Regions from separate parts of the Kocuria sp. CPCC 205258 genome, predicted to be linked through region 1. Evidence: riboswitches for the same ligand, from Rfam matches in the RefSeq annotation. Region 1 holds a riboswitch; each other region holds the start of a gene.
What was found. A riboswitch is a leader RNA that binds a small molecule or an ion and turns the genes downstream of it on or off. The one in region 1 is predicted to bind S-adenosylmethionine.
Positions count from the first base shown of each region.

Region 2: linked by a shared signal. The riboswitch ahead of RF644_RS15100 (MetQ/NlpA family ABC transporter substrate-binding protein) and the one ahead of RF644_RS01495 (ABC transporter ATP-binding protein) in region 1 are both predicted to bind S-adenosylmethionine.
Region 3: linked by a shared signal. The riboswitch ahead of RF644_RS03130 (acyl-CoA dehydrogenase family protein) and the one ahead of RF644_RS01495 (ABC transporter ATP-binding protein) in region 1 are both predicted to bind S-adenosylmethionine.
Region 4: linked by a shared signal. The riboswitch ahead of RF644_RS16320 (O-acetylhomoserine aminocarboxypropyltransferase/cysteine synthase family protein) and the one ahead of RF644_RS01495 (ABC transporter ATP-binding protein) in region 1 are both predicted to bind S-adenosylmethionine.

Region 1 is NZ_JAVKPS010000001.1:320,242-325,562, reverse strand. Features, by position in the region: gene RF644_RS01510 (AMP-binding protein) at 1-1,315, opposite strand, end outside; gene RF644_RS01505 (ABC transporter permease) at 1,375-2,196, opposite strand; gene RF644_RS01500 (aliphatic sulfonate ABC transporter substrate-binding protein) at 2,193-3,236, opposite strand; gene RF644_RS01495 (ABC transporter ATP-binding protein) at 3,332-4,165, opposite strand; SAM riboswitch class I at 4,171-4,275, opposite strand; gene RF644_RS01490 (maleylpyruvate isomerase N-terminal domain-containing protein) at 4,383-5,060, shown strand; gene RF644_RS01485 (CoA-binding protein) at 5,146-5,321, shown strand, end outside.
Region 2 is NZ_JAVKPS010000010.1:26,476-31,796, forward strand. Features, by position in the region: gene RF644_RS15085 (cation acetate symporter) at 1-474, shown strand, start outside; gene RF644_RS15090 (GlsB/YeaQ/YmgE family stress response membrane protein) at 697-969, shown strand; gene dxr (1-deoxy-D-xylulose-5-phosphate reductoisomerase) at 1,100-2,374, shown strand; SAM riboswitch class IV at 2,419-2,535, shown strand; gene RF644_RS15100 (MetQ/NlpA family ABC transporter substrate-binding protein) at 2,636-3,529, shown strand; gene RF644_RS15105 (methionine ABC transporter ATP-binding protein) at 3,526-4,605, shown strand; gene RF644_RS15110 (methionine ABC transporter permease) at 4,602-5,261, shown strand.
Region 3 is NZ_JAVKPS010000001.1:671,695-677,015, reverse strand. Features, by position in the region: gene RF644_RS03140 (thiazole synthase) at 1-389, shown strand, start outside; gene moeB (molybdopterin-synthase adenylyltransferase MoeB) at 386-1,561, shown strand; SAM riboswitch class I at 1,693-1,787, shown strand; gene RF644_RS03130 (acyl-CoA dehydrogenase family protein) at 1,901-3,250, shown strand; gene RF644_RS03125 (MFS transporter) at 3,254-4,669, shown strand; gene RF644_RS03120 (LLM class flavin-dependent oxidoreductase) at 4,666-5,321, shown strand, end outside.
Region 4 is NZ_JAVKPS010000012.1:70,646-75,966, forward strand. Features, by position in the region: gene RF644_RS16310 (thiamine pyrophosphate-dependent enzyme) at 1-1,092, opposite strand, end outside; gene RF644_RS16315 (Lrp/AsnC family transcriptional regulator) at 1,334-1,786, shown strand; SAM riboswitch class IV at 1,899-2,020, shown strand; gene RF644_RS16320 (O-acetylhomoserine aminocarboxypropyltransferase/cysteine synthase family protein) at 2,058-3,386, shown strand; gene RF644_RS16325 (cystathionine gamma-synthase) at 3,394-4,587, shown strand; gene RF644_RS16330 (sulfurtransferase) at 4,641-5,321, shown strand, end outside.

The DNA.
Region 1 (5,321 bases):
AGCGCCAGGCCTCGGGGTTGATCGACTCGCCCACGGAGCCGAGCAGCCGGATCGAGTTGAGGTTGTAGAGCGGCGGGACGCCCTTGGGGAACGCGCCCATCAGGGAGCGGATCAGCGTGGGCGCCGTGTAGTAGGCGGTGACCCCGTAGCGCTCGATCACCTCGAAGTGCCGGCCCCAGTGCGGGGTGTTCGGGGTGCCCTCGTAGATCACCTCGGACACGCCGTTGACCAGCGGCCCGTAGATCTCGTAGGTGTGCGCGGTGACCCACGCGAGGTCCGCAGTGCACCAGTGGACGGTCGAGTCCACCTTCGCGGGGTCGTTGACGGTGGCCAGCTCGTCCGGGCGGAGCCGGCCCTCGTCGTCGAGCACGTCCGGTAGCAGGTCGAACAGCAGCGCGTGGGTGTAGGCGGTCTGCACGAGGTAGCCGCCCATCGTGTGCACCAGGCCCTTGGGCCGTCCGGTGGTCCCGGAGGTGTAGATGATGAACAGCGGCGTCTCGGCGTCGAACGCCTCGGGCACGTGCACGTCGGACTGCTCGGCGACCAGCTCGTGCCACCACACGTCCCGCCCGCGCGTCCACGGGACCGCGTCCTCCTCCTTGGAGTGCGTTCCCCGGGTGCCCCGCGGCAGGTCCGTGCGCCCGGGCCGGGAGGTGCGGCGCACGACGACGACGTGCTCGACCGCGTTGTCACCGCTGCAGGCCTCGTCGGCCACGGCCTTCACGGGCACCACGGCGCCGCGCCGGTGCTGCCCGTCCGTGGTCACGAGGACCTTGGCGCCGGTGTCCTCGACGCGGAAGCGCAGCGCCTCGGCGGAGAACCCGCCGAAGACCAGGGAGTGCACCGCGCCGATGCGGGCGCAGGCCAGCGTGATGATGACGGTCTCCGGGATGACGGGGAGGTAGATCACCACCCGGTCGCCCTGCTCCACGCCCAGGGCGAGCAGGGCGTTGGCGGCGCGGGAGACCTCCCGCTGCAGGTCGGCGTAGGTGTAGACCAGCCGGTCCCCGGGCTCGCCCTCGAAGTACAGGGCCACGTGGGCGCCGCGGCCGGCCTCGACGTGGCGGTCCACGCAGTTGTGGGCCACGTTGAGCCTGCCGCCCTCGAACCACGCGATCTCCGGGACCGACCAGGTGGGGCCGCCCTGCTCGTCCGTCCCGAGCCGCCGCGGGGCCTCGAAGCGGTGCGCGGTGGTCCACGGCCGCGCCCAGTCGAGGCGCGACGCCTGCGCCTCCCAGAAGGCGATCCGGGCCTCGTCCGAGACCAGGGCGGGATTGGGGGTGGGGGAGGAGGGGTCGCTCCAGCTGAAGCTCACGGTGCTGCTGTCCTTTCCGGCCGGCACGGACGACGGTTCCACTGTGCCAGGCGCACGTGTCAGGCCCATTTCTTGGCGGCCCACTTCTCGAAGACCCCCAGCAGCGCGTCCGTCGCCTTGCCGAGCACCGCGAGCAGCACGATGGCGAGGAGCAGGCGGTCGGTGCGGCCGTTGTTCTGCGAGTCGGTGAGCAGCCAGCCCAGGCCCATGGAGGCGCCCAGCAGCTCGGCGGCCACGAGGAACAGCCACGCCTGGGCCAGGGCCAGGCGCAGCCCCGAGATGACCGACGGCATGACGGCCGGCAGCTGCACCGTGGTGAGCAGGCGCAGCCCGTGCAGCCCGAACGCCCGCGCCGCCTCGATGAGATTGCGGTCCACGTGCTGCAGGGCCGCGGACACCGTGGTGTAGACCGGGAAGAACGCGCCGATGGCCACCAGCGTGACCTTGGAGTCCTCGCCGAGACCGATCCACAGCAGCAGCAGCGGCACCCACGCCAGGGACGGCACCGCGCGGAACGCCCCGATCGTGGGGCCCACCAGCGTGGAGCCCCAGCGGGAGAGGCCGATGAAGGACCCGGCCACGAGGCCGAGCCCGGCGCCGATCAGGAAGCCGATCAGCACGCGCTGGGTCGAGATGCCCACGTGGGTCCACAGGTCCCCGCCGGCCAGCAGGCCGATCCCGGCCTCGAGCACCGCGAGCGGGGCCGGCAGCTGCACGGCGCTGAAGACCCCGGCGGTGGACAGCACGTGCCACAGGACCAGCAGCGCGGCGGGCAGCAGCAGGCCCAGCCCGGTGCGCAGCAGCGGCCGCCGCCGGGGGGCCGCGGCGGGGGCGTCCTCGAGACGCTGCGCCTCCTCGGCGGGGGCCAGGGGCTGCGTCACTGCCCGGCCCCGACCAGCTCGGCCGCGCGGGAGGCGTCGGCGTTCTCGGCGTAGGAGCTCTCCACGATGCTCCCGAGCGCCTCGTCGATCTGCTCCTGGCCGGCCACGTCGTCGGACTCCACGAAGATCGGCCCGACCTTCTCGAGGACCGCCAGCTGCTCGTCGCCCGGCACGTGGTCGATGTCCAGGTTGGTGCGCTCGAGCACCTTCTCGGCCACGGACAGCTCGATCCCGGCCGCCTCGGCGAGCAGCTGCGCGGTCTCCTCCGTGTTCTCCTGCGCCCACTGCCGGGCGTAGGCGTAGACGTCCACCACGGTCTGGGCGGCCTCGGGCTGCTCCTCGAGGAAGCTCTCGTGGGCGTTGAGGAAGCCGTAGGTGTTGAAGTCGACGTTGCGGTAGAACAGCTCCGCGCCGTTCTCCTCCGCGGCGGCCATGATCGGGTCGAGCCCGGACCAGGCGTCCACCTGGCCGTTCTCCAGGGCAGCGCGGCCGTCGGCGTGCTGCAGGTTCTGGATCGTGACGTCCCCGGCGTCCACCCCGGCCTCGTCGAGGGCCTGGAGCAGGAAGAAGTACGGGTCGGTGCCCTTGGTCGCGGCCACGGTGCGGCCCTCGAGGTCCGCGACCTCCTGCACCTCGCTGCCGGCGGTGGTGACCAGGGCGGACCACTCCGGCTGCGAGTAGAGATCGATCACCCGGATCGGGGTGCCGTTGCTGCGGGCCAGCAGCGCCGCGGAGCCCGCGGTGGAGCCGATGTCCACCGCCTCCGCACGCAGCGCCTCGTTGGCCTTGTTCGACCCGGCGGACTGCACCCACTCCACCTCGATGCCCTCCTCGGCGAACGCGGTCTCGAGCCAGCCCTTCTCCTTGATCACCACGGAGAGCGGGTTGTAGGTGGCCCAGTCCACGCGGACGGTGCCGTCCCCGGCGGCCTCCGCGGGCGGCTCACCGGAGCCCTCGCCGGCCATGCACCCGGTCAGGCCGAGGGCCAGGACGGCGGCGAGTGCGGGGACGGTGCGGACGGAGCGCTGGGGCAGGGGCATGGCGGAGCCTTTCGTGGTGGACGGACGGTGCCGGGCGGCGCAGGCGGGTGCCGCCGCTGGTCCGGGGCGGGGAGTCGGGGTGGGGGCGGGCCGCGTCAGCGGGTCGCGGGGTGGTGGGTGTCGACGCCGAGGTGGCCGAGGAGCTGCACGCGCAGCTCGGCGAGGACCTCGGAGGCCCGGTCCCGGGGGCGTTCGCCGGGCACGGCGAGGATGGTGCTGATCGAGGCGGGGGCGGTGGGCCCGGTCCGGCCCAGGACCACGATCCGGTCCGCGAGCTGCAGCGCCTCGTCGACGTCGTGGGTGACGAGCAGGACGGTGGTGGGCTGGGCCGCGTGGATCGTGAGCAGCAGGTCCTGCATCTTCAGGCGGGTCAGGGCGTCGAGCGCGCCGAAGGGCTCGTCGAGCAGCAGGACCCCGGGATTGCGGGCCAGGGCCCGGGCCAGGGACGCGCGCTGGGCCATGCCGCCGGAGATCGCGCGGGGACGATGGCCGGCGTGCGCGGTGAGCCCCACCAGGCGCAGCAGGTCGTCGATCACGGCGTCCCCCTCGTCCCGGGGGATTCCGCGGGGCAGGCCCAGGCGGACGTTCTCGCGCACCGAGCGCCACGGCAGCAGGCGGGGCTCCTGGAAGGCGACCGCGCAGCGCGGGTCGATGCCGGACACGGGGGTGCCGTCGATGAGCACCCGTCCGGCCGAGGCGGTGTCGAGCCCCGCCGCGGCCCGGAGGAGCGTGGACTTGCCGCACCCCGAGGGCCCCAGGACCGCCAGGACCTCGCCGGGCCGGGCCGTGACGTCGACGTCCTGCAGGACGTGGTGGGTCTCGCGGCCGGACGGGAAGGCCTTGCCGACGTGCTCGAAGGCCACGGAGAAGGCGCGCTTCGCGGTGCCCGGTGCGGTGGCCGGCGCAGAGCCCAGCAGGGAAGTGCTCATGATCAACTCCATCGGTCCTGGCATTAGCACCTCGCACGGAGGATCAGACGGATCCGTGCCGGTTGCTGCGACGTCGACGAGCCAGGTCTCTCAGCCGCTCCGGATGGTTACACCACCAATTGAACGTCCTCGGCGTGTTTCCTGGCAAATCCGTCGCATCCGTGGTGATCGCGACACATCCCTGGCATGGGAGCCCTCCGTGCCCCACCATGGACCCATGACGAGCCGCAGAAGCCCGGCCCGGGCGGACCTGGTGCGCGACGCCTGCACGGCGTTCGGCGCGGTCCTCGACGGGCTCGGCGACGACGACTCCTGGGCCGCCACGGGCTGCCCGGGGTGGTCGGTCCGGGACCTCACCCACCACTGCGCGATGGACGCCCTGCGGGGGCTGGTCGCCCTGCACACGCCCACCACCGCCCGCCCCGACCGGGACGCCGCGACCTACTGGACCGACTGGGGCGGCGATCCCGCGGAGGCCGCCGAGGCCCGGCGCCACACCCGCGTGGCCGCGTCCATGGTCCTGGACTGGGAGCCGGTGCGCGCCCTCCACCGCGAGACCACCCGGGCGCTCGTGCACGCGGCGCAGCACTGCGGCGACGGCGCGGTCCGCACCCAGGGGCATGTGCTGCGCGTCGAGGACCTGCTGAGCACCCTCGCGGTGGAGGCCACGGTGCACCACCTGGACCTGATCCAGCACCTGGACGGCTCCCCGGGTCCCGCCGTGGACGGGCTCGCCGAGGTCCGCCGGGTCCTCACCGACCTGTGGGAGCGGGAACCGCTCGAGCACTGGAGCGACGAGCACTTCGCCCGCGTGGGCACCGGCCGGGCGGAGCTGACCGCCCAGGAGCGTGCGGAGCTGGGCGCGCACGCGGACCTCCTGCCGCTCTTCTCCTGACCTTCCCCCCTCCGCGAGGTCGCCGACACGTGCAATCTCGCGGAGGAAGAAGGAGGGGGAACGGGTTCCGTGCCAGGCTGGGGGCATGAGCCGCAACGACCCCGCCGTCATCGACCGCCTCATGACCCGGCCCGGCCGGTGGGCCGTGGTGGGGCTGACCGGCAACACGGCCCGTCCGGCGCACTCGGTGGCGAAGCGGATCCGGGACGACCTCGGCATGACGATCGTCCCGGTCAACCCGAAGGGCGAGCCGGTGCACGG
Region 2 (5,321 bases), on a different contig from region 1:
GGGAACTCCGATCCCCGCAAGGAGCTGAAGGTCGCGAAGACCACGGTGGTGGTCATCGGTCTCGTCTCCATCGCGGGCGGCATCGGCGCCCAGGGCCAGAACGTCGCGTTCCTCGTGGCGCTCGCCTTCGCGGTCGCGGCCTCGGCGAACCTGCCGACCATCCTGTACTCCCTGTACTGGCGGCGCTTCACCACCCGGGGCGCGGTCTGGTCCATGTACGGCGGCCTGATCCTCTCGGTGGGCCTCATCGTCTTCTCCCCGGTCATGTCCGGCACCGAGACGTCGATGATCCCGACGGCCGACTTCGCGTGGTTCCCGCTGCAGAACCCGGGCATCGTCTCGATCCCGGCCTCCTTCCTGCTCGGCTTCATCGGTTCCATGACGGAGCGCCGTCTCGAGGACCCGATCAAGCAGTCCGAGATGGAGGTGCGCTCCCTCACAGGCATCGGCGCCGAGAAGCCCGTCGCCCACTGACGGCTTTTCCGCTCCCACCTGGGAGGATCCACCGGCCCGCCCGAAGCCCCGGCTTCCGGCGGGCCGGTCCGCGTCCGGGGGAACGCGTCGATTGGCTAACGGGAACAGACAGGCGGCTGACCGTCGACTAGGGTGAAGCGCAGAAGCAACCTCAGGGTATTCCAGGGATACTCGCCGGTTGCGTACAATAAAAGTCCCTCCCGGGACGGATAAGGAGCCATCATGGGAATCATCAGCTGGATCATCCTCGGCCTCATCGCCGGCGCCCTCGCCAAGCTCATCATGCCGGGCAGCCAGGGTGGCGGCATCATCGTCACGATCGTCCTCGGCATCGTGGGGGCCCTCCTCGGAGGCTTCCTGGGCTCGCTGATCGGCATCGGGGACCTGGAGTCCGCGTTCGACATCGGCACCATCATCACCGCCGTCGTGGGAGCCCTCATCGTGCTCTTCATCTGGGGCGCGGTCACCGGCCGCAAGGGTCGCGCCACGCGCTGATCCCACCCCCGTCGGTCGCCGAGGCCCCGTCCACCGCTCCCGGTGGACGGGGCCTCGGCCCGTTCCGGGTCGTCCGCAGGGGCCCCTGCGGGCACCGCACCGAGGAGGGTCGCTGGGGGATACTGGGGCCATGACGCCCCCCGCCACCTCGCCCCGCACCCGCCCGACACCCGAGCTGCGCGCCCTGGCCGCCGCCGGCCCCCGCCGGATCAGCGTCCTCGGCTCGACGGGCTCGATCGGCACCCAGGCGCTCGACGTCGTGCGGGCCGCCCGCGAGCTCGAGGGCGCGGACCCGTTCACCGTGGTCGCCCTCGCCGCCGGACCACGGCACCTCGAGCTCCTCGCCGAGCAGGCCCTCGAGACCCGCGCCGCGCTCGTGGCGACCAGCGGCACCGCCCAGGACGCCGCCCGGCTGGCCGGCCTCATCGCGGACCGGGCCGCGTCCGCCGGGGCCGGGGGATACCGCCCGGACGTCGTGCACGGGCCCGACGCCGCGTCCGCGGCCGCCGCCCACCCCGACGCCGACCTCGTGCTCAACGGGATCACCGGCTCCATCGGGCTCGCCCCCACGCTGGCGGCGCTGCGGGCCGGGCACCGGCTCGCCCTGGCGAACAAGGAGTCCCTGATCGCCGGCGGCGCCCTGGTCAAGGCCGCCGCCGCGGCCACCGGGGACCCGGACGCCCTGATCCCCGTGGACTCCGAGCACTCCGCGCTGGCGCAGGCGCTGCGCGGCGGCACCGCCGCGGAGGTGGACCGGCTCGTGCTGACGGCCTCCGGCGGGCCCTTCCGCGGCCGGTCCCGGGCTGAGCTCGAGACGGTCACGCCCCGGGACGCGCTGCGCCACCCGACGTGGGACATGGGCCTGATGGTGACGACCAACTCGGCGACCATGGTGAACAAGGCCCTCGAGGTGCTCGAGGCCCACCTGCTCTTCGACGTCCCCCTCGAGCGCATCGACGTGGTGCTCCACCCCCAGTCGGTCGTGCACTCCATGGTCCAGTTCGTGGACGGCTCCACCCTCGCCCAGGCCTCGCCCCCGGACATGCGCCTGCCCATCGCCCTCGGTCTGGCCTGGCCGCACCGGGTGCCCGGGGCCGCCCTGCCGTGCGACTGGACGCGCGCCACGGAGTGGACCTTCGAGCCCCTCGACCCGGTGGCGTTCCCCGCCGTCGAGCTCCTCAAGGCGGCGGGGGAGCGGGGCGGGACCTTCCCCGCCGTATTCAACGCGGCCAACGAGGAGGCGGTGCACGCCTTCCACGACGGCCGGATCCGGTTCCCCGCCATCGTGGACACGGTCGAGGCGGTGCTGGGCGAGCACGACGACGACGGCCCGCTGGAGCTCGAGGCCGTGCTGGCGGCCGAGCGCTGGGCCCGCGGGCGGGCCCGCGAGGTCCTCGCCCGCTGACCGGGCCGGGCCCGGCCCCGCCGCACGTGCTAGTCTGTCGGGCGGATGACGAGTCCCAGCGTGCAGCCCTGGCTTGCTGGGCGGCAACCCTCTCCCGTAGTGGGGTGCCCCAGGTGAACCATCCGGCACCGGCCGACGACGGCCGGCGGCAAGTACGGTCCGACCGCGCACGCGCCCTCCGGCGCGCCCTCGACCGTGGCCGCCGGACCCGTTGGCCCCGGTGGAGACCTCCGACACCCCGGACCCACGGAAAGGCACCACATGCGATCGCAGCGCCTCCCCTTCCTCGCCCTGGCCACGACCCTCGGCCTCGCCCTCACCGCCTGCGGCGGCTCCGCCGGGGAGTCCTCCGGCGAGGGCGTGCTCGCCGACGACAAGGTCACCATCGGCGTGGTGGGCACCGACCCGACCCACGACGCCCTCCAGCGGGTGGCCGAGGAGCAGGGCATCACCGTCGAGTACGTCGACTTCTCCGACTACAACCAGCCCAACCCCGCCACCGAGTCCGGTGACGTGGAGATGACCTGGTTCCAGCACGTCCCGTTCCTCGCCGACTACAACAACGCGGCCGGCGGCTCCATCACCCCGATCGGCTCGACCTCGATCTACCCGCTGGGCCTGTACTCCAACCAGTACGACTCCGTGGAGCAGTTCCAGGAGGGCGACGAGATCGCGGTGCCCAACGACGCCGTGAACCTCTCCCGGGCCCTGCTCGTGCTCGAGGCCGCAGGTCTCGTGGAGCTGAGCAGCGACACCCTCATCCCCACCGAGCTCGACGTCGACACCGAGGCCTCCACGGTGCGGGTCACGCCGGTCTCCGCGGAGCAGACGGTGCTCTCGCTCGACTCGGTGGCCGGCTCGGTCATCAACAACGACTTCCTCTCGCGGGCCGACATCGACCCGCAGTCCGCGCTCGCCCAGGACGACCCCGAGTCCGAGGGCTCCCGCGCCTACGTCAACCTCTTCACCACCACGGAGGAGCTCGCCGACGACGAGACCCTCCGGCAGGTCGCGGACCTCTACCACGAGCAGGCCGTGCTCGACGCCGAGATGGAGGAGACCAAGGACACCGCCGTGCCGCTGCAGCTGGAGCCGGAGGAGCTCCAGGAGCTGACCGCGCGCTACCAGCAGGAGCTGAAGGACCAGGAGCAGTGAGCGCGGCGGTCCCCGCCGGGCCGCCCGCACCCGGGCGCCCGGACGAGGTGCTCGTCTCCTTCCGCAACGTCTCCAAGACCTTTCGCACCGGCTCGGGGCGGGCGGCGCGCGAGGTGCTCGCGGTCGACGACGTCACCCTCGACGTCCGCCGCGGAGAGATCTTCGGCGTGATCGGCTACTCCGGGGCGGGCAAGTCCACCCTCGTGCGCCTGATCAACGGGCTCGAGCCCGTGTCCTCGGGCTCCCTGACCGTGGAGGGCTTCGAGGTGGCCGGCCGGCGCGAGACCGAGCTGGCGCCCGTGCGGCAGGAGATCGGGATGATCTTCCAGCAGTTCAACCTCTTCACCTCCCGCACCGTCGCCGGCAACGTCGAGTACCCGCTCAAGCGGGCCGGCTGGCCGAAGGAGAAGCGCCGGGCGCGGGTGGCCGAGCTGCTCGAGTTCGTGGGCCTCGCCGCCCGCGCCGGCAACTACCCGGAGCAGCTCTCCGGCGGGCAGAAGCAGCGCGTGGGCATCGCCCGCGCGCTGGCGACCAGCCCGAAGCTGCTCCTGGCCGACGAGTCGACGAGCGCCCTCGACCCGGAGACCACCCAGGAGGTGCTGCAGGTGCTGCAGCGGGTCAACCGGGAGCTCGGGATCACGATCGTGATCATCACCCACGAGATGGACGTGGTCCGCGCGATCGCCGACCGGGTGGCCGTCATGCAGGACGGGAAGGTCGTGGAGCACGGCTCCACCGTGGACATCTTCGCCCGGCCCCGCACCGAGACCGCCCGCCGCTTCGTCTCCTCCGTCCTGCACTCGGTGCCCGACGCCCGCGAGGTCGAACGGCTGCGCCGCGCCCACCGGGGGCGCCTGGTGATCGTGGACGTCGGCGACGGCGTGGACATCGGCGGGGTGCTCTCGGACGGCGCCGCCCGCGGGGTCCGCTTCACCATCGCCTACGGCGGGATCAGCGTGCTCCAGGAGCAGTCGTTCGGGTCCCTGACCTTCGAGCTGACCGGTGCGGACGCGGCCGTGCAGGCCGTGGTCGACGAGATGTCCCGCATCACGACCCTGAGAGAGGTGGCCGCGTGAACGACTGGTCCGTCCTGGGACCCGAGCTGCTGTCCGCGCTCGGGGAGACCCTCTACATGGTGGCCGTCACGCTGCTGCTCGCCGGCCTGCTCGGTCTGCTCGTGGGCGTCGGCCTCTACGTCACCCGCCGGGGCAACATCCTGGAGAACCGGGCGGTGCACGAGGGCCTCAACCTCGTGGTGAACTTCGTCCGGCCGATCCCGTTCATCATCCTGCTGGCCGCGCTGGGACCGGTGACCCAGGGGGTCGTCGGGACCCGGCTGGGGCCCAACGCCGCGATCTTCGCGATGACCATCGGCGCCATGTTCGCGGTGGCGCGCATCGTCGAGCAGAACCTCATGAGCGTGGACCCCGGGGTCGTGGAGGCGGCCCGCTCCATGGGCGTCTCCCGCGGCCGGATCATCAGCACGGTGATCCTGCCCGAGGCGCTGGGCCCCCTGGTGCTCGGCTACACCTTCCTGGTCATCGGCATCACGGACATGTCGGCGATGGCCGGGGCCATCGGCGCCGGCGGCCTGGGCGACTTCGCCCTGCGCCTGGGCTACCAGCGGTTCAACGACGAGGTCACGTGGGCGGCGGTCGCCGTCATCGTGGTCCTGGTCCAGCTCGTGCAGGTGGTGGGCAACCGGCTGGCCCGCCGGATCCTGCGCCGCTGAGGCGCCCCGCCCCGCAGCCCTCCGACGGCCGGTGCGCCTCCCTCCCGGGAGGGCGCCGGC
Region 3 (5,321 bases), 350 kb from region 1:
GCGCCCCCATCGGCACCGGGCTGGGCATCCTCAACCCGCACAACATCGAGCTCATCGCCTCCCGGGCGTCCGTGCCCGTGGTGCTCGACGCCGGGATCGGCACCGCCTCCGAGGCCGCGCTGGCCATGGAGCTGGGCTGCGACGCCGTGCTGCTGGCCAGCGCGGTCACCCGCGCCCAGGACCCGGTGGCGATGGCCACCGCGATGCGCCACGCCGTGCTCGCCGGCCGGCTCGCCGCCGGTGCCGGGCGCATCCCGGCCCGCCGCCACGCCCACGCGTCCTCGCCGATGGCCGGGCGGATCGACACGGACGCCGCCGGTGCCGGGCCGGCTGACGGCCCGGCGGACGTGCCGCGCGGGGACTGGGCGCCCGTGGGGGAGCGGCCGTGAGCCCGCTGCCCCCGCTCGTGGAGCCCGGCCCCGAACTGACCCGCGAGGAGCTCGAGCGCTACGCCCGGCACCTGACCCTGCCCGGGATCGGGACCCTCGGCCAGCGGCGGCTGCGGAACGCCCGCGTGCTCGTCGTCGGCGCCGGGGGGCTCGGGTCCCCGGCCCTGCAGTACCTCGCCGCGGCGGGGGTCGGGACCCTCGGGATCGTCGACGACGACGTGGTGGCGGTCTCCAACCTGCAGCGCCAGGTGGTGCACACGACCGCCGACGTCGGCCGCCCCAAGTCCGTCTCCGCCGCCGAGGCCGTCACCGCGCTCAACCCGCTGGTGGAGGTCCGCACCCACCCCGTCCGGCTGGACGCGGACAACGCCGTGGACATCATCGGCCGGTACGACCTGGTCCTGGACGGCGCCGACAACTTCGCGACCCGCTACGTGGTCAGCGACGCCGCCGCCCTGACCGGCACACCCTGCGTGTGGGGCTCCATCCTGCGCTTCGAGGGGCAGGTCAGCGTGTTCTGGGCCGGGCACGGGCCCACCTACCGGGACCTCTACCCCGAGGCCCCGCCGGACGGCGAGGTGCCCAGCTGCGCCGAGGGCGGGGTCTTCGGCATGCTCCCCGCCACCGTCGGCGCGGTCATGGTCACCGAGGCCGTCAAGCTCGTCACCGGCACCGGGGAGCCCCTGCTCGGCCGGGTGCTGCTGCACGACGCGCTGGCGATGACCTGGCGCGAGATGCGGCTCACCCCGGATCCCGACGCCGCCCCGGTCACCGCGGTGGCCCAGCCCGCCGCGGTCTGCGCGCTGCCCGGCGCGGACGCCTCCGAGACCGTCGGGGCGGCCGAGCTGGCCCGGCTGCTCGAGCGCCGGGAGCGCGGGGAGGCGTCCTTCGCCCTGGTGGACGTGCGCGAGGATTGGGAGCGGGAGCTCGTGGCCATCGACGGCGCCGTGCCCGTCCCGCTGCAGGAGATCCTCGACCGCGGCGCGGACGCCCTGCCCCCGGAGGCCCGTGGCACGGACCTCGTGCTGCACTGCAAGGCCGGGGCCCGCTCCGCGACCGCGCTCGCCGCGCTACGCTCCTTCTACGCCGGGCGGGAGGAGCGGGTCCGCCACCTCGAGGGCGGGGTGCTCGCCTGGGCGGCACAGGTGGACCCGGACCAGCCGGTCTACTGACCCGGTCTCCTGCGGCACACCGCTACACCACCGCGGAGGACGTGACCTTCTGTGACGCCGTCGTGACACTCCATGACGTGCGCCCGTCATCCGGTTGGCCCCGGACCGGGCGGTCTGATGCCATGGCAAGCGCCCCATTCAGAGCGGCTGAGAGATCTGGCTCGACGACGCCGCAGCAACCCGCCCTCCACCGGGGTCAGGGTGCTAATGCCAGAACCGATGGAGATCCCGGATCTGCAGTCGGTCCGTGACGTCAGCCTCCGGCGCTGACGCCACCGGGCCCGCCCCCGGCGCGACCGGCCGACCGGCAATCCTCGGTGCGACCGAGAGGACCACCGCATGACCCCGAGCACGGTCGAGGAGACCACCGCCCATCCCCGCGCCGGCACGGACCTCGCCGCCGGCCTGCCCGGGGACTACTCCGGGCTGCGGGAGCACTTCCGGCCGCTGTTCGCGGAGATCGCCGCCGGCGCCCTGGACCGGGACCTCCGGCGCGCGCTGCCCTACGCGGAGGTCGGCCGGCTGGACCGGGCCGGGTTCGGCGCCCTGCGCGTCCCGGCGGCCCACGGCGGCCCCGGGGTCAGCCTCGAGGACTTCACCCGGCTGCTGGTCGACCTGGCCGAGGCCGACTCCAACATCGCCCACCTCTACCGCTCCCACCACGGCTTCGTGGAGTCCCTGCGCTTCCTGCCCCGCGAGCTCCAGGAGGTCTGGTACCCGCGGGTGCTGGCCGGGGCCACCGTCGGCAACGCCTCCACGGAGAAGGGCGGCAACGCGCTGGGCACCCTGAACACCGTGCTGAGCCGGACCCCCGAGGGCTGGGAGCTCACCGGCCGGAAGTTCTACGCCACCGGCTCCGTCTTCTGCGACTACACCCGCGTCTCGGCCGCCCTGGACGGCCGCGACGGGCGGCGCTTCGCCGTCGTCGCCACGGACGCCGAGGGTGTGACGCTCGAGGACGACTGGGACGGCTTCGGGCAGAAGCTCACCGGCACCGGCACCGCGGTCTTCGACCGGGTGCGTGTCCCGGAGGACGCCGTGCTGGACCGCACCGCCGGCAGCGCGGAGGCCGTCCACGAGGCCGCCTTCTTCCAGATCGTGCTGCTGGCCGTGCTGGCCGGCATCGCGCGGGCGGCCCGGAGGGACGCGGTGGAGACCATCGCCGGACGCCGGCGGACCTTCAACACCGGGCTCGGCCTGCCGTTCCGCGACGACCCGCTGATCCAGGAGGCCACCGGACGGATCTCCGCCAAGGCCTTCGCCGCCGAGGCCACCGTCCTGCACGCCGCCCGCGCCCTGGACGCCGGGATCGCCGCCGCCGCAGCGGCCGGCGCCGACCGGCCGGAGTTCACCGGGGCCCTCCCGGCGGCGCTGCACGAGTCCGAGATCGCCGTGGAGCACGCCCAGGTCACCGTGCCGGAGCTGGCGCTCGGCGCGGCCCAGGACCTGTTCCTCACCGTGGGCGCCTCCGCCACGTCCACGGCCAAGGGCCTGGACCGGCACTGGCGCAACGCCCAGACCGTGGCCACCCACAACCCGATCGCCTTCCGCGCCCGAGCCCTCGGCGACTACCTCATCAACGGCACCCTGCCGGAGGGCCTGAACGCCATCGGCGACGCGAGGACCGGCGCCACGACCGACCCCGCGACCGACGGCACGACCGACGCCGACCGAACCCCAGGAGCCTGACGCATGAGCACCACGACCACGGCCGCCCCGGGCCGCAGCAGCATCGTCCACGGCAAGAAGCGCGTCCTGGCCTCGGCCTTCGCCGGGACCACCATCGAGTGGTACGACTTCTACCTCTACGGCACCGCCGCCGCACTCGTCTTCAACGTCCAGTTCTTCCCCATGGCCACCGAGCTCGGCGGCATCGTGGCGTCCTTCGCCACGCTCGCGGTCGGGGTGATCGCCCGGCCCCTGGGCGGGATCATCGCCGGGCACCTGGGGGACCGGATCGGCCGCAAGGCCCTGCTGGTGGCCTCCCTGCTGCTCATGGGCGTGGCCTCCACCCTGATCGGCCTGCTGCCCACCTACGAGGTGATCGGCTGGTGGGCCGTCGTCGGGCTCGTGGTCCTGCGCATCCTCCAGGGCCTGTCCGCGGGTGCCGAGTGGGGCGGCTCCGCGCTGCTGAGCGTGGAGCACTCACCGGCCCGGCACCGCGGGTTCTTCGGGTCCTTCACCCAGATCGGCTCCTCCGCCGGCATGCTGCTGGCCACCGGCGCGTTCTTCATCGTGCAGAACGTCATGAGCGAGGAGCAGTTCGCCGCCTACGGCTGGCGCATCCCCTTCCTGCTCTCGGCCCTGCTCGTGGCGGTGGGCCTGTGGATCCGCCTCGGCGTGGCCGACGCCCCGGAGTTCCTGGAGCACCGGGCCTCGGGGAACGTGGCCAAGGCCCCCCTGCGGGAGCTGCTGGTCCACCACCGCCGCCCGGTGCTGGTGACGATCGGCCTGCGCCTGGCCCAGAACGCCGTCTACTACCTGGTGACGGTCTACATGCTGACCTACCTGCGGGACGTGCGCGGGGACAGCGCCGCGGGCGTGACCGCGGTGATGATCGCCTCGGCCATCGGCCTGTTCTCCACCCCGTTCTGGGCCTGGCTCTCCGACCGGGTGGGCCGGAAGGTCGTCTCGGTGACCGCCTACGCGGCGATCGGCGTCTTCGGCTGGGTGCTGTTCGCCTTCCTCGAGGCCGGCCCGCTCGCCCTGCTGCCGCTCGTGGTGATCCTCGGCATCAACCTCGTCCACGACGCGATCTACGGACCGCAGGCGGCCTGGTTCGCCGAGCAGTTCCCCGTGCACGTGCGGTACTCGGGCGTGAGCTTCGGCTACCAGGTCGGCACCGTCCTGGGCGGCGGGCTGATGCCGATGATCGCCGCTCTGCTCTTCGCCGCCGGCGGGGACACCCCGTGGCTGATCGCCGGCTACCTCTCCGTGCTGGCCGTGCTCTCCGTCGTCGCCGCCCTGGCCGCGAAGGATCCCGCCCGGGACCAGCGCGGCACCGAACTCACCGATCTGCACGCCGGCCGGACCGCGGCCGCCCCGGCCCTCGCGACCCCCGCCGCCGCGAGCGCCACCCGGACCACCCCCGAGAGGACCACCGTATGAGCCGCCCCCTGCTGCTGAACGCCTTCGACATGATGGTGCCCGTGCACCAGTCACCGGGACTGTGGCGCCACCCGGAGGCCGGGGTCGCCGGCTTCGACACGCTCGAGTACTGGACGTCCCTGGCCCGCACCCTCGAGGAGGGCGGCTTCACCGCGCTGTTCCTCGCGGACGTTCCCGGCGTCTACGACGTGTACGGGGGCGGGGCCGAGGCCACGGCCCGCGGGGGAGTGCAGTACCCGGTGCTCGACCCGCTCGTCGCGGTGCCGGCGATGGCCGCGGCCACCGAGCAGCTCGGCTTCGGGGTGACCGCCTCGGTGACCTACGAGGCCCCCTACCTGCTGGCCCGCACCTTCGCGACCCTCGACCACTTCACCCGCGGCCGGGTGGCGTGGAACGTGGTGACCTCCTACCAGGACTCCGCGGCCCGGAACCTGGGCATGGACCGGCAGATCCCGCACGACGAGCGCTACGACCGCGCCGACGAGTACATGGAGGTCATGTACAAGCTCCTCGAGGGCTCCTTCGAGCCCGGGGCGGTGAAGGCCGACGCCGGCGCCGGGGTCTTCGTGGACCCGGAGCTCGTGCACCCCATCGGCCACGAGGGCACCTGGTTCTCCGTGCCCGGCCAGGCGCTGACCCACCCCGGACCCCA
Region 4 (5,321 bases), on a different contig from region 1:
GTGGCGGAACAGCTCGAGCGGGTCGATCTCCACGTCGGCGTTCATGCCGTCGCGCAGGGCCGTGGCGACGTCCTCGGCGGCGGCGGCGATGCGCTGCTCCGCCGCGTCGTCGAGCACGCCCTCGGCGCCGAGGTAGGCGCGCATCCGGGTCACCGGGTCCTTGGCGATCCACTCCTGCACCTCGGCGTCGTCCCGGTAGCGGGTGGCGTCGTCGGCGTTGGTGTGCGCCTGCATGCGGTAGGTGTGCGCCTCCACGAGGAGGGGCTCGGACTCGGAGCGGGCCAGGTCCACGGCGCGCCGCAGGGTGGCGAGCAGCGCCACGAGGTCGTTGCCGTCCACGCGCTCGCCGGCCATGCCGTAGCCCACCGCCTTGTGGGCGAGGCTCGGGGCCGCGGACTGCTGGGACAGGGGCACGGAGATCGCGTAACCGTTGTTCTGCACGAAGAACACGACCGGCAGCTTGAACACGGCCGCGAAGTTCAGGGCCTCGTGGAAGTCGCCCTCGCTGGTGGCGCCGTCCCCGCACATCGCCAGGACCACGGTGTCCTCGCCGCGCAGCTTGGCGGCGTGGGCCACGCCCACCGCGTGCAGCAGCTGGGTGGTGAGCGGGGTCGACTGGATGCCCACGCAGTGCTCGTACGGGTCGTAGCCGCTGTGCCACTCGCCGCGGAAGATCGCCATGACCTGCATCGGGTCCACGCCCTTGGTCATGACCGCCACGGTGTCCCGGTAGGTGGGGAACAGCCAGTCGCCCTCCTCGAGGCACAGGGCGGCCGCCACCTGGCAGGCCTCCTGGCCGTGGCTGGACGGGTAGACGGCCATCCGGCCCTGGCGGACCAGCGCGGAGTTCTGGTCGTTGACCCGCCGCCCGACCACCAGCTTCTCGTAGGCGCCCAGCAGGACGTCCGGGGCCGGCAGCGGGTACTCGTGGCCGGGGCCGGTGCCCTGCTCCTCGGGGGCGAGCAGCCGCCCGCTCGGGTCGACCATGCGGATCTCGCCGCGGGCCGGGAGCATGTACTGCTCCGGCGTGATGCCGAAGCTCTGGGAGGCCCGGAGGATCGGGTCCTCGGGGGTCTCGACGGTCTGGCTCATGGTGTCCCCTCGGTCGGTCCCCGGTGCGGCCGCGGTCCGGGGAGGGCAGGAAGGTGGTGCGGCTCTGTCTCCCCAGTATGGGAACCGGGCATGGTTCGTATCCACAGAGCGGGGAAAATGCAGAAGTCTGAGACGGACAGTGCACCGCGCGTGGACGAAATGTTCTAGTGTGGCGTGGAGCACACGCATTCGTCCGACACGTTCCGGGCCCCGCGCCCGACCCGCCCCGAAGGAGCCCGCCGTGCCCTCGACCCCCGTGCCGCTGGACGAGACCGACCGGAAGATCCTCGCGGAGCTGTCCCGGGACGCGAGGCAGTCCGTGACGGCGATCGCCGCGGCCGTGCACGTCTCCCGGGCCCACGCCTACGCCCGGATCAACCGGCTCCGGGACGAGGGGGTGATCCTGCGCTTCAGCACCGTGATCGACCCGGTGCGGGCGGGCCTGCAGGCCTCCGCGTACGTGACGCTCAAGCTCCAGCAGAACACCTGGCGGGAGCTGTGCGCCCAGCTCCAGGCGATCCCCGCCGTGCACCACATCGCCCTGGTGGGCGGGAACTTCGACGTCATGCTCCTCGTGCGGGCCGTGGACACCGTGCACCTGCGGCAGGTGATCTTCGAGCACGTCCAGCAGCTGCCCGGTGTGGTGGACACCCAGACGTTCCTGATCTTCGAGGACATCGACACCCGGGCCTGACGCGAGGGCCCGCGCCGGGCCCGGCGCGCACGGCCGGCGTCACGAACCGTCACGGTCGTCATCTTCCGACGCGGAGGGACACCCACTACCTCTGCGCATAGTGTTGTTCCAGCTTCACGAGACGTGACCGCCAAGCTCCGACTTGGTCACGCACCAACCCCATGCTCATTGGGTGGTTCGGATGAGGAAGCGGCCTGCATCTTCCGCGGCGTGCCCACCGGGTCCGCGCGGGTGACCGGTGCGGGTAAGAGCAAGGCACAGGAGCAGCGCCATGTCCATCCCCGTGACCGACCACGACCTCGCGACCCGGCAGATCCACGCCGGCACCCACGACCAGGTCGTCCAGCGCACCCTGACGGTGCCGATCTACCAGACCGCGGCCTTCGAGTTCCCGGACTACGAGGCGGCCCGGCAGATGTTCGCCCAGACCCGGGCGGGCTTCACCTACACGCGCACCGGCAACCCCACGGTGGCCGTGCTCGAGCAGCGGATCAGCGACCTCGAGGGCGGCGCGGGCGCCGTGGCGACCGGTTCGGGCCAGTCCGCCGTGGCCGTGGCGCTGCTGGCCCTGCTCGGCCAGGGCGCCGGGAAGCACCTCGTGGCCTCCGAGAAGCTCTACGGGGGCACGGTGGACCTGCTCACCGACTCCTTCGCGGACTACGGCATCGAGGTCTCCTTCGTGGACCCCACCGCCCCGGGGGCGTGGGCCGCGGCCGTGCGCCCCGACACCCGCGCGTTCCTGCTCGAGTCCATCGGCAACCCGCTGGCCACCCTCCCGGACCTGCCCGGGATCGCCGACGTCGCCCGGGCCGCCGGGGTGCCCGTCGTCGTCGACAACACCCTCGCGTCCCCGGCCCTGTACCGGCCGCTGGAGAAGGGCGCCGACATCGTGGTGCACTCGGCCACCAAGTTCCTGGGCGGGCACGGCAACGCGCTCGCCGGGGCGGTCGTGGACGGCGGGACCTTCGACTGGTCCGCCCGGCCGGACAAGTGGCCGCAGTTCACCCAGGCCCGCGCCCGCTGGGGCGGGCTCAGCCTCGTCGACAAGTGCGCCGCCGCCAGCCCCTACCTGCACCTGGTCCGGGCGAAGTACGTGCACGACCTCGGCACCACGCTCTCCCCGTTCAACGCCAGCCAGATCCTGCAGGGCACCGAGACCCTCGACCTGCGCGTGGCCCGCCACACGGCCTCGGCGCTGGCGGTGGCCGAGTTCCTGGCCGGGCACCCCGCCGTCGCCCGCGTCCACCACCCCGGCCTGCCCGGGGACCCCGGCGCCGGGATCGCGGCCCGGGACTTCCCGCGCGGGACCGGCTCCGTGTTCTCCTTCGACCTCGCCGCCCCGGACGGCGCCGTGGGCCCGTTCATCGACGCGCTCCGGCTGTTCAAGCTGGTGGCCAACATCGGGGACACCCGCAGCCTCGTGGCCCACCCGGCGGCCATGACGCACTGCCGCCTGACCCCCGAGCAGCGCCGGGCCGGCGGGATCGCCGAGACCACGATCCGGCTCTCGATCGGCCTCGAGTCCCCCCAGGACCTCGTGGCCGACCTCGGCCAGGCCCTCGACACCGTCGTCACCGCCGTCCAGACCACCCGGAAGTGAGCCCGCCATGACGTCCCCCACCGAGACCCGCACCCGCCACCGGGGCTTCACGACCACCGCCGTCCACGCCGGCCAGGAGCCCGACCCGCTGACCGGGGCGGTCATCCCGCCGATCTACCAGACCTCCACGTTCGCCCAGGACGGGATCAACGTGCTGCGCGCCGGGCACGAGTACAGCCGCGGCTCCAACCCCACCCGCAGCGGCTTCGAGGAGCAGCTCGCGGCCCTGGAGCGCGGCGAGCGGGGGTTCGCGTTCGCCTCGGGGATCGCGGCCGAGGACGCCCTGCTGCGCGCCGTGCTGCGCCCGGGCGACCACATCGTGCTCGGCGCCGACGGCTACGGCGGCACCAACCGGCTGATCACCCGGGTCCTCGCCCCGTGGGACATCGGGCACACGCCCGTGGAGATCACGGACCTCGACGCCGTCCGGGCGGCCGTGCGCCCCGGCGCCACGAAGGTGCTGTGGCTCGAGACGCCGTCCAACCCGCTGCTCGGCATCGCCGACGTCGCGGCCTGGGCGCAGCTGGCCCGGGACGCCGGGGCGCTGCTCGTCGTCGACAACACCTTCGCGTCCCCGTACCTGCAGACCCCCCTCGAGCTCGGCGCGCACGCCGTGGTGCACTCCACCACGAAGTACATCGGCGGGCACTCCGACGTGCTCGGCGGCGCCGTGGTCGTGGGCGCGGCCCAGTGGCGCGGGGCCCCGCTCGCCGACGCGGTCGGCTTCCAGCAGTTCGCCGCCGGCGCCGTGGCGGGCCCCCAGGACAGCTACCTGGCCGCCCGCGGGCTCAAGACCCTGAGCCTGCGGATGGAGCGCCACCAGGACAACGCGCAGCGGATCGCCGAGTGGCTCCTGGAGCGCCCCGAGGTCGCGCAGGTGCTCTACCCCGGGCTGCCCGGGCACCCCGGCCACGCGCTCGCCGCCGCGCAGATGCGCGGGTTCGGCGGCATGGTCTCCTTCCGGCTGACCGGCGGGGAGGCCGCGGCCCGGGCGGTGGCGGAGGGCACCCGGCTGTACTCGCTGTCGGTGAGCCTGGGCGGGGTGGAGTCCCTGATCTGCTACCCCTCGGAGATGACGCACGCCTCCGTGAAGGGCACCGCGCTGGCTGTGCCCGTCGACCTGGTGCGGCTCTCGGTGGGCATCGAGGACGTCGAGGACCAGCTGGAGGACCTCGAGCGCGCGCTCGCCGGCGCCTCCTGAACCTGCTCCTCCCGACCCGGCGTCCCGGCACCGAGCGCACTAGCCTGGGGCGCATGAGCACCGGCACCCCGCAGCACAGCACCCAGCAGCACAGCACCCCGCCCAGCAGCACCCCGCACGACGACGCCCCGCTCGCGCTCCCCGGGCCCGTGGTGAGCACCCACTGGCTGGCCGAGCACCTCCAGGACCCCCGGCTGGTGCTCGTGGACGCGAGCTCCACGCTCAACCGGGCCGAGGAGGCCCTCCCCGGTGCGGTGCTCCTGGACCTGGACGGGGCCTTCTCGGACCCGTCCTCGGACCTGCCGCACACGGCGCCCCCGGCGGAGCAGCTGAGCGCGGCGGCCCGGGCGCTCGGCATCTCGCGCACGAGCACGGTGGTGGCCTACGACGCCAAGGGCGTCTTCGCGTCCGCCCGCGTCTGGTGGCTGCTCCGGACCGCGGGCTTCGACCGGGTCGCCGTCCTCGACGGCGGCCTCCCGGCGTGGACCGCGGAGGGCCGGCCCACGGGGGCGCATGCTGCGCCGCCGGCCGAGCCCGGCGACGTGGAGCTCGTGCCCCGTCCGGGCGGCTTCGTCGGGGCGGAGGACGTCGCCCGCGCCCTGGCCGACCCGGGCGCCACCGTCCTGGACGCCCGCTCCGCCGGCCGGTTCGCGGGCACCGAGCCCGAGCCGCGGCCGGGCCTGCGCCCCGGGCACATGCCGGGGGCGGTCAGCCTGCCCTACACCGACCTGCAG